2 regions of the Streptomyces sp. NBC_01497 genome follow, and region 2 is predicted to be linked to the other one. Evidence: riboswitches for the same ligand, from Rfam matches in the RefSeq annotation. Region 2 holds a riboswitch; the other holds the start of a gene.
The links. A riboswitch is a leader RNA that binds a small molecule or an ion and turns the genes downstream of it on or off. The one in region 2 is predicted to bind cobalamin.
Positions count from the first base shown of each region.

Region 1 (4,414 bases), 3.8 Mb from region 2:
GCGGGCCGACGAGGCGGAGTTCCGGATGCTGGTCGTCGCGGCGGCGGCCCGCCGGCGCGGGGTTGGCGAGGCGCTGGTGCGCGCCTGCCTGACGCGAGCGCGCGAGGCGGGCCACCGGGGGGTCGCGCTGTCCACGGAGGCCCGCATGACCTCGGCGCACCGGATCTACGAGCGGCTCGGGTTCCTCCGGGATCCCTCGCGCGACTGGTCGCCGCGCCCGGGAGTGGACCTGCTGGTCTACGCGTTGGCGTTCTCCTAGACCGGTCCCCGGGACGCGAGCCTGCCGTATCGGGCGCGTGCGTCGCGGACCCGAACGGGCCGCCGGCGGGCCCCGGCGCGCGGGGCGCCCGGAGCGCGTCGGCCGGGCCCGGCCCCTCAGGACACGGCCAGGGGCCCCAGCCGGGTCTGCGCGAGATCCAGCCACCGCTCGACGTCGGCGGGGCCGTGGTGCCGGACGGCCCAGTCGGCGAGGCGCAGGCTCATGTGGGCCCACAGGGGCAGCAGGACTGCGGGAGGCAGCGCGTCGAGCACGGCGTCCAGGCGCTCCACCACGCCCGGTTCGCACTGCAGTCCTTCGAGTCCGAAGCGCAGGGTGACGAGGTCGAGCCGCCGGTCCCCCCGCCCGGCGCCGTCCCAGTCGACCACTCCGCTCAGCGAGCCGTCGGGGGCGGCGAGCATGTTGCCCGGATGGAAGTCGAAGTGCACGGCGTCGTCCGGGGGTCCGGGGCCCGCGGCGACGGCACGTACCCGCCGCTCCAGCGCGGCCGTTCGCCGGCTGTGCTCGCGCAGGGGCCCGTGCAGACAGAAGCCGGGGCCGTCGTCCTGGAGGTGGAGGCCGACCCGCGGGATGTCCGGGCGGCCGGCCAGCCGGCCCGCCATCGACTCGCTGAGTGCGAGCGCCCGGTCGAGGGCGGTACGGGTGAACCGCCGCACGGCACGGCCGGGCAGCACCTCCTGGACGATCACCGCGGCGTTACCGGTCCGGGCCGCCAATTCGGTTGCGGGGCACGGGAATCCGTCGCCGCGCAGCAGTTCGCAGACGGCGAGCGGTCCGGCGCGCAGAGCGGCCACGGAGGTGTCCGGCCGCCAGGTGAGCACGGACCGGTGACCGTCCTGCCACCGCACGTACGCGGCCCCGACCTCCCCGCCGCCGCAGGGCCCCTCGACCGTCAGCCGGACCCCGGTTGCGGCATACACACCCTCGGCCGCACGCGCCGCGTCCAGGGGCCGCACCCGCCGCGCGGAGCCCACCCGCTCCCCCGTGTCCGGTCCTCCGGCGGCTCGTTCCCGGGCGTCATCCGCACCGCGAGGCAGCGCTCGGGACGCGCCGGGCCCGGGGTCGCGAGCGGTCACGGGAAGCACCTCCTCCGGCTCCGAACGATATCCCAGCGGGCCGACGGCACGGCACGCGAACCGCCACGCGACACAACATCTAGTGGTCGTTGCGCGCTGCGCCCCCAGATGTATGCTCATGCCGCTGCCGCCGCAGGGGAATCCGGTGTGACTCCGGAACTGTCCCGCAACGGTGTACGCGGCGTGCCCCGGCACGCCCGCACAAGTCCGAGTACCTGACGGCAGCCGCCCCGGCGCGGTGCCGGGGCCGCCAAGGACGTCCGGGTCTCGTGGAGCGGGCCGGTGGACGCGGTGGTGCCCTGCCCTGCCCGGGCCGGTGCCCCCGTCGCCGCGCCCTGCCTCGCCTGGCCCGCCCAGCGAGGAGAGCTCTCAGCGTGACCATCGCACCCGCGGAACCCGTCTCAGCGCGACTGCTGAGGATCCTCGGCGACCTCAGCGCCGACCTGCCCGATGTCGAGCCCGGGCGGGTGGCCGCCGCCGCGCTGCGCGGCCGCAGCGCCCGCGCCGACTCGGCCGAACTGCGGGGCCTCGCGACCGAGGCCGCCGCCGGGCTGATCCCCGAGGACCCGGCGTACGGCCGCCTCGCGGCCCGGCTGCTGGCGCGCGCCGTGACGGAGGAAGCGGCGGGCGAGGGCGCCGTGTCGTTCTCGGCGTCGATCGCGGTCGGCCTGCGCGAGGGGCTGATCGGGGACCGTACCGCCGCGTTCGTCGCCGCCCACCGGGTGGCGCTGGACGCGTTGGTGGACCCGGACGCGGACGACGGTTTCGAGTACTTCGGCCTGCGGACCGTGTACACGCGCTACGTGCTGCGCCATCCGACGACGCGCCGGGTGATCGAGACGCCCCAGCACTTCCTGCTGCGGGTGGCGGCCGGGCTCGCCCGGGACACCTCCGAGGCGGCGCTCGCCGAAGTCGCGGAGCTGTACCGGCTGATGTCGCGCCGGGAGTACCTGCCGTCCTCCCCCACGCTGTTCAACTCCGGCACCAGCCACCCGCAGATGTCGTCGTGCTACCTGCTGGACTCGCCGCTGGACGAACTGGACTCGATCTACACCCGATACCACCAGGTGGCCCGGCTCTCGAAGCACTCCGGCGGCATCGGGCTGCCGTTCTCGCGGGTGCGGGCGCGTGGTTCGCTGATCCGGGGCACCAACGGGCTGTCGAACGGCATCGTCCCGTTCCTGCGGACCCTGGACGCCTCCGTCGCCGCCGTGAACCAGGGCGGCCGGCGCAAGGGCGCCGCCGCCGTCTACCTGGAGACGTGGCACGCCGACATCGAGGAGTTCCTCGAACTGCGGGACAACACCGGTGAGGAGGCCCGCCGCACCCACAACCTGAACCTGGCGCACTGGATCCCGGACGCGTTCATGCGCCGGGTCGCCGCCGACGAGGACTGGTCGCTGTTCTCGCCGTCCGACGTGCCGGAGCTGACCGACCTGTGGGGCGATGCCTTCGACGCGGCGTACCTGGCCGCCGAGCAGGCCGGTCTCGCCCGCAAGTCGCTGCCCGCGCGGGAGTTGTACGGCCGGATGATGCGCACCCTCGCGCAGACCGGCAACGGCTGGCTGACCTTCAAGGACACCGCGAACCGCACCGCCAACCAGACGGCGGAGCCGGGCCGGGTCATCCACTCCTCGAACCTGTGCACCGAGATCCTCGAAGTCACGGACGACTCCGAGACCGCCGTGTGCAACCTCGGCTCGGTCAACCTGGGCGCGTTCGTCGCGAGCGGCCCTTACGCCGGGGTGGACACGGCCCTGGACTGGGTGCGTCTCGACGCGGCCGTCCGCGTCGCCGTGCGCTTCCTCGACCGCGTCGTTGACCGGAACTTCTACCCGACCGAGGAGGCCGGGCGGTCCAACTCCCGCTGGCGGCCGGTCGCCCTGGGCGTGATGGGCCTGCAGGACGTGTTCTTCACCCTGCGGCTGCCGTTCGACTCGGACCCGGCCCGGGAACTGTCGACCCGGATCGCGGAGCGGATCATGCTCACCGCGTACGAGATGTCCTGCGACCTCGCCGCGGCGGACGGTCCGTTGCCCGCCTGGCGGGAGACCCGCGCGGCGCGCGGTGTGCTGCACCCGGACCACTACGCCACCACGCACCACTGGCCCGAGCGGTGGCAGGCGCTGCGTGCCCGCGTCGCGACGACCGGGATGCGCAACGCGCTGCTGCTCGCGATCGCCCCGACCGCGACCATCGCGTCGATCGCGGGCGCCTACGAGTGCATCGAGCCGCAAGTCTCCAACCTGTTCAAGCGCGAGACGCTGTCGGGCGAGTTCCTCCAGGTCAACCCGTACCTGGTGGCCGATCTCAAACGGCTAGGGCTGTGGAGTGCGGCGACCCGGCAGGAACTGCGCGACGCCAACGGCTCGGTGGCGGGCGTCCAGGGGGTGCCCGCCGGACTGCGGGCGCTGTACCGCACGGCGTGGGAGCTGCCGCAGCGGGCGCTGATCGACCTGGCGGCGGCCCGTACGCCCTACCTCGACCAGGCCCAGTCGCTGAACCTGTTCCTGGAGACACCGACCATCGGCAAACTCAGCTCGATGTACGCGTACGCCTGGCGGCAGGGCCTGAAGACGACCTACTACCTACGCTCGCGCCCGGCGACCCGCATCGCGGGCGCGGCCACGGCCCGCGCCACCACCGCTTCCGTACCGCCGCAGACGGCCCCCGGCCCGGTTCCCGCGCTCGCGCCCGTCGCCGATCAGGACGCCGTCGCCTGCTCCCTCGAAAACCCCGAATCCTGCGAGGCATGCCAGTGAATCCCCCCGCCACACCCGCCACCACCGCCACGGGCCCGGCCGGCCCCGCCGGATCGCCGGCGGCCCCGCGCAGGGGCAACCTCCTCGATCCCGGGTTCGAGCTGACCCTGCGGCCGATGCGCTACCCCGACTTCTACGACCGCTACCGCGACGCGATCAAGAACACATGGACCGTGGAGGAGGTCGACCTGCACTCCGACGTGGCCGACCTGGCGAAGCTCTCCCCCGCCGAGCAGCACATGATCGGCCGCCTCGTCGCGTTCTTCGCCACGGGCGACTCGATCGTCTCCAACAACCTC
Region 1 covers NZ_CP109427.1:2,646,591-2,651,004, forward strand. The annotation lists gene OG310_RS11205 (GNAT family N-acetyltransferase) at 1-259, shown strand, start outside; gene OG310_RS11210 (phosphotransferase) at 376-1,353, opposite strand; cobalamin riboswitch at 1,465-1,590, shown strand; gene OG310_RS11215 (ribonucleoside-diphosphate reductase subunit alpha) at 1,728-4,115, shown strand; gene OG310_RS11220 (ribonucleotide-diphosphate reductase subunit beta) at 4,232-4,414, shown strand, end outside.
Region 1: another riboswitch for cobalamin. It lies ahead of OG310_RS11215 (ribonucleoside-diphosphate reductase subunit alpha); the one in region 2 lies ahead of OG310_RS27070 (cobalamin biosynthesis protein).

Region 2 (4,414 bases):
CACCCGTACCGGCAGCAGACCGAGGCCCGGTACGGCCCCCGCCCGCGACTCGACGTCGTCCTCGATCCGTTCGCCGAGCACCTGGTACCCGCCGCAGATCCCGAGCACCGGTCGCCCCTCGGCCGCCCGCCGGGCCAGCTCGTGGGCGAAACCGCGCTCGCGCAGCCAGGCCAGCGCGCGGACCGTGCCGCGCGTGCCCGGTACCACCAGCAGGTCCGCGTCGGCCGCCTCGTCCACGCGGTCCACGAACCGCACGCGTACGCCCGGTTCCGCGGCCAGCGCGTCGACGTCGGTGAAGTTCGACATCAGCGGAAGCGCGCACACGGCGACGCGCAGCACCTCGTCGCCGACGGGCGGCAGGGCGGACCCGCTCGCGCGGACGCCGAGACCGCCGTCCTCCTCGTCGATGCCGAGCCCCTCGCGCCAGGGCAGGACCCCGTACGTGGGCCGCCCCGTGAGTTCCTTCAGCATGTCCAGTCCCGGCGTCAGCAGCGACACGTCCCCCCGGAACTTGTTCACCAGGTAGCCCGCGACGAGCGACTGGTCCTCCCGGCTGAGCAGCGCCGTCGTACCGAAGAACGACGCGAACACCCCGCCGCGGTCGATGTCGCCGACCACCACCACCGGCAGCCGCGCGGCCCGCGCGATGCCCATGTTCACGATGTCCGTACGGCGCAGGTTGATCTCGGCCGGGCTGCCGGCGCCTTCGCATATCACCGCGTCGTAGGTCGCCCGCAGCTCCGCCAGGCACTCCAGCACCGTGCCGAGCAGCGCCTCCTGGCGTCCTCCGTGGTAGCCGCGCGCGCTCAGCTCGCCCACCGGCCGCCCCATCAGCACCACTTGGCTGCTCGACTCGCCACCCGGCTTCAGCAGCACCGGATTCATCAGGGCGGTCGGCTCGACGCCGGCGGCCCGTGCCTGCATCGCCTGCGCGCGGCCGATCTCCGCGCCCTCACGTGTGACGAACGAATTCAGTGACATGTTCTGGCCCTTGAACGGCGCCACCTTCATGCCCTGCCGCGCGAGCCAGCGCACGATGCCGGCCGTCACCACGCTCTTGCCCGCGTCCGAGGTCGTGCCCGCGACCAGCAGACCACCGCCCCGTCCCGAGCCGCCCCGTCCCGAGCCGCCCCGCGCTCCCCGGGCGCCGTCGGGCGCGCCACCGGGCAGACCCGTCACCCCTGTCACCGCCGTACCTCCCCGCTCCGCCACGCCGTCGCCCACCCCGATCGCCGCACGGGTTCCCGCGCGCTTCCCGCCAGCGATCCCCGTATGGCTCCCCATGCCAGCCGCCCCGTCACACACGCCGCGAGTGCGAGCCAGGTCACGCGCCGCGACAGGCGTACCGCCCGCTCGACGTCCGGGACCTCCACTTCGCGCAGCCCCTCGCCCAGCACCGGCCGCTGCTCCACCCGCCCGCCGTAGGCCAGTGTCCCGCCGAGCCGTACGCCCAGCGCGCCCGCGAACGACGCCTCGACCGGGCCCGCGTTGGGACTCGGGTGGCGGCTCGCGTCGCGTCGTACGACCCGCAGCGCACGGCGCGGCGCGCCGCCCGCGAGGACCGCGAGCGCGGCCGTCAGCCGGGCGCCCGGCCATCCGACGGCGTCGTCGAGGCGCGCCGACGCCCAGCCGAACCGCAGGTAGTGGGACGAGCGGTGGCCGACCATCGCGTCCAGCGTGTTCACGGCGCGGAAGCCCACGAGACCCGGGACACCCGCGAGCGCGCCCCACACGAGCGCGCCGACGACCGCGTCGGAGGTGTTCTCGGCGACCGACTCGACGACGGCCCGCGCGAGTTGCCGCTCGTCCAGGGCCTGGGGGTCGCGCCCGCACAGGTGCGGCAGCCGGGTACGCGCCGCCTCGACGTCGCCGGCCGTGAGGGCGGAGCCGATGAGTGCGGCCTCGCGGGCGAGGGAGGTGCCGCCGACGACGGCCCAGGTGGCTGCCGCGCCCAGGGCGAGCGAGGCGGTGCGCCGGTCCCGCAGTGCCCGGGCCGCCAGCGAGGCCGCGCCTGCGGCCGACCCGACGCAGACGGCGGTGAACAGGGCCCCGCGTCCCCGGTCGTCGTGCCACAGCAGCCGCTCCGCGGCGCCGGCGCACCGCCCGAAGGCGGCGACAGGATGGCCGCGGCGCGGATCACCGAGCACGGCGTCGGCGATCAGGCCGAGCCCGGCGGCCGCGCCGAACGCGAAGGTGTCCTTGACGGCTCTGCCACGGGCAGGCATGGGGCAGTGTCCTCACTCAGGGTCCGCGCCCCGGCTCGACGTGAAACACGGCGGCGAGAGTTCCTGGCTCCCGGCGCGCCCCGGGGGCGCTCACCGGTGACAGTGGCGGGACCGCGCCGGATTCGCACCGGCTTCCTCTGTTGCTGCCGCGGTAATGGCCACGGAAGTCCACCACGCCCCACAACGCCCGTCAACCTCACCCTTGACCTGCGGTGGTGCAGTGTGCGAAGAGCCACACCCGGGCCCGGGCGGACACGTCATAAGGGCTCCCGGCGGGCACGCACGCGCCGTGTCCGGGCGGCCCGCCCGCGCGGACCGGCGGCGCCGGGCACTTCGGTACCGGCGCCGCTCCGGCGCCCGTACCCGGCGGGCCCGTGACGCGCCGAAGTCCCTCGCGTGCCCGGGCACGCGAGGGACTTCGGCCGTCCTGCGAGAAGCGCTCAGCCGACGATCAGGAAGATCCCGTACGCGACGGCCGCCGCGCACAGGGCGAAGCAGGCGTACGCGGCGGATGTGACGACCACCGAGCCCTGCTTGGCGAGCCCCACGGTGCCCAGGGCGAACAGGCCCACCAGGGCCACGCTCACCAGCAGGCTGACGCCGAAGACACTGCCGACGGATGCCCAGTCGATGTTCATACGGCCGTGTCCCTGTCCTTGTCCCTGACGGTGGCCCGGTGCACGCACCCGGCCCGATTCGGCTGTCCCTCGCGGGCGAAGGCGGTGATGCGGGCCGCACCCGCCGCCGGGCCGCTCATGCCGCGGCCGACTGCGGAGGCGCGGGCGCGGCGGCGGCCGGCGCGGGCGCGGGGATGGTCGCGCTGAGGTCCCCGTCCTGCTCTCGGGCGCCGGCACCGGATGGCGCGGCCACGGCGGCCCCGGCGGGCTGCGTGGTCATGCCGCTCGCCGTCACGCTCTGCGCGGTGACGGGCCGTCGGCGGGCCGCCAGCCAGATGACCGTGGAGGCGGCCACCAGTACGGCCGCCACCACCGCGATGCCCCAGGCACCCTGCCCGGCGACGAACTCCGCGCCCGCCGCGACCAGCGCGGCGGCCGGCAGCGTCAGGCACCAGGCGATCGCCATCCGCGACGCGGTCGACCAGCGCACCACCCCGCCCTTGCGGCCGAGGCCCGCGCCCATCACGGCGCCCGAGCACACCTGCGTGGTGGAGAGCGAGAAGCCGAGGTGCGAGGAGGCGAGGATCGAGATCGCCGCGCTGGTCTGCGCCGCGAAGCCCTGCTGCGGGCGCAGGTCGGTCAGGCCGGTGCCCATGGTGCGGATGATCCGCCAGCCGCCGATGTACGTGCCGAGGGCGATCGCCAGACCCGAGCAGACGATGACCCAGACCGGCGGATTGGAGCCGGGAGCGATCACGCCGCCGGTGACGAGCGCGAGCGTGATCACTCCCATCGTCTTCTGCGCGTCGTTGGTGCCGTGTGCGAGGGAGACCAGCGCGGCGGAGGCGATCTGCCCCGCGCGGTAGCCCTTCGCGGTGGCCGCGTCGCCCGTGTGCCGCCCGATGCGGAAGGTCAGGCGGGCGGCGACGAGCGCCGCGAGCCCGGCCACCGCCGGGGCGGCGACCGCGGGGAGGAGGACCTTGGTGATCACCACGTCGCCGTTGACCGCCGAGGCGCCCGCGGACATCACGGCCGCGCCGATCAGGCCGCCGAACAGGGCGTGCGACGAACTCGACGGGAGTCCCAGCAGCCAGGTGACGAGGTTCCAGAGGATGGCACCGACCAGGGCCGCGAAGATGACCTGGGTTCTGATGCCCGACTCGTTGACGATCCCGCCGGAGATCGTCTTGGCGACCTCCACCGACAGGAAGGCGCCGACGAGGTTCAGGGCGGCGGACATCGCCACCGCGATCTTGGGGTTGAGCGCACCGGTCGAGATGGTCGTGGCCATCGCGTTGGCGGTGTCGTGGAAGCCGTTCGTGAAATCGAACGCGAGGGCTGTCGCGATCACGACCGCGAGCAGCAGCGTCACATGCTCCATGTACCCAGGCAATCGTTCGACGGGGTGTGTGGCCGAGATGAACGTAGGGAGCGTGGATGAACGCAAGGTGAACTGGGTCGGTATTCGCGGTGTCTCTCCTGACGATTCGCCCCGGACCCCGTCCCCGGAGCCCCCCGTATCACGGAGGACATCCGAGGCGACGTGAGCCCCGTACGCAACCGTGCGCGAGC
Region 2 covers NZ_CP109427.1:6,418,834-6,423,247, forward strand. The annotation lists gene OG310_RS27065 (cobyric acid synthase) at 1-1,092, opposite strand, end outside; gene OG310_RS27070 (cobalamin biosynthesis protein) at 1,185-2,225, opposite strand; cobalamin riboswitch at 2,261-2,413, opposite strand; gene OG310_RS27075 (hypothetical protein) at 2,666-2,863, opposite strand; gene OG310_RS27080 (inorganic phosphate transporter) at 2,979-4,223, opposite strand.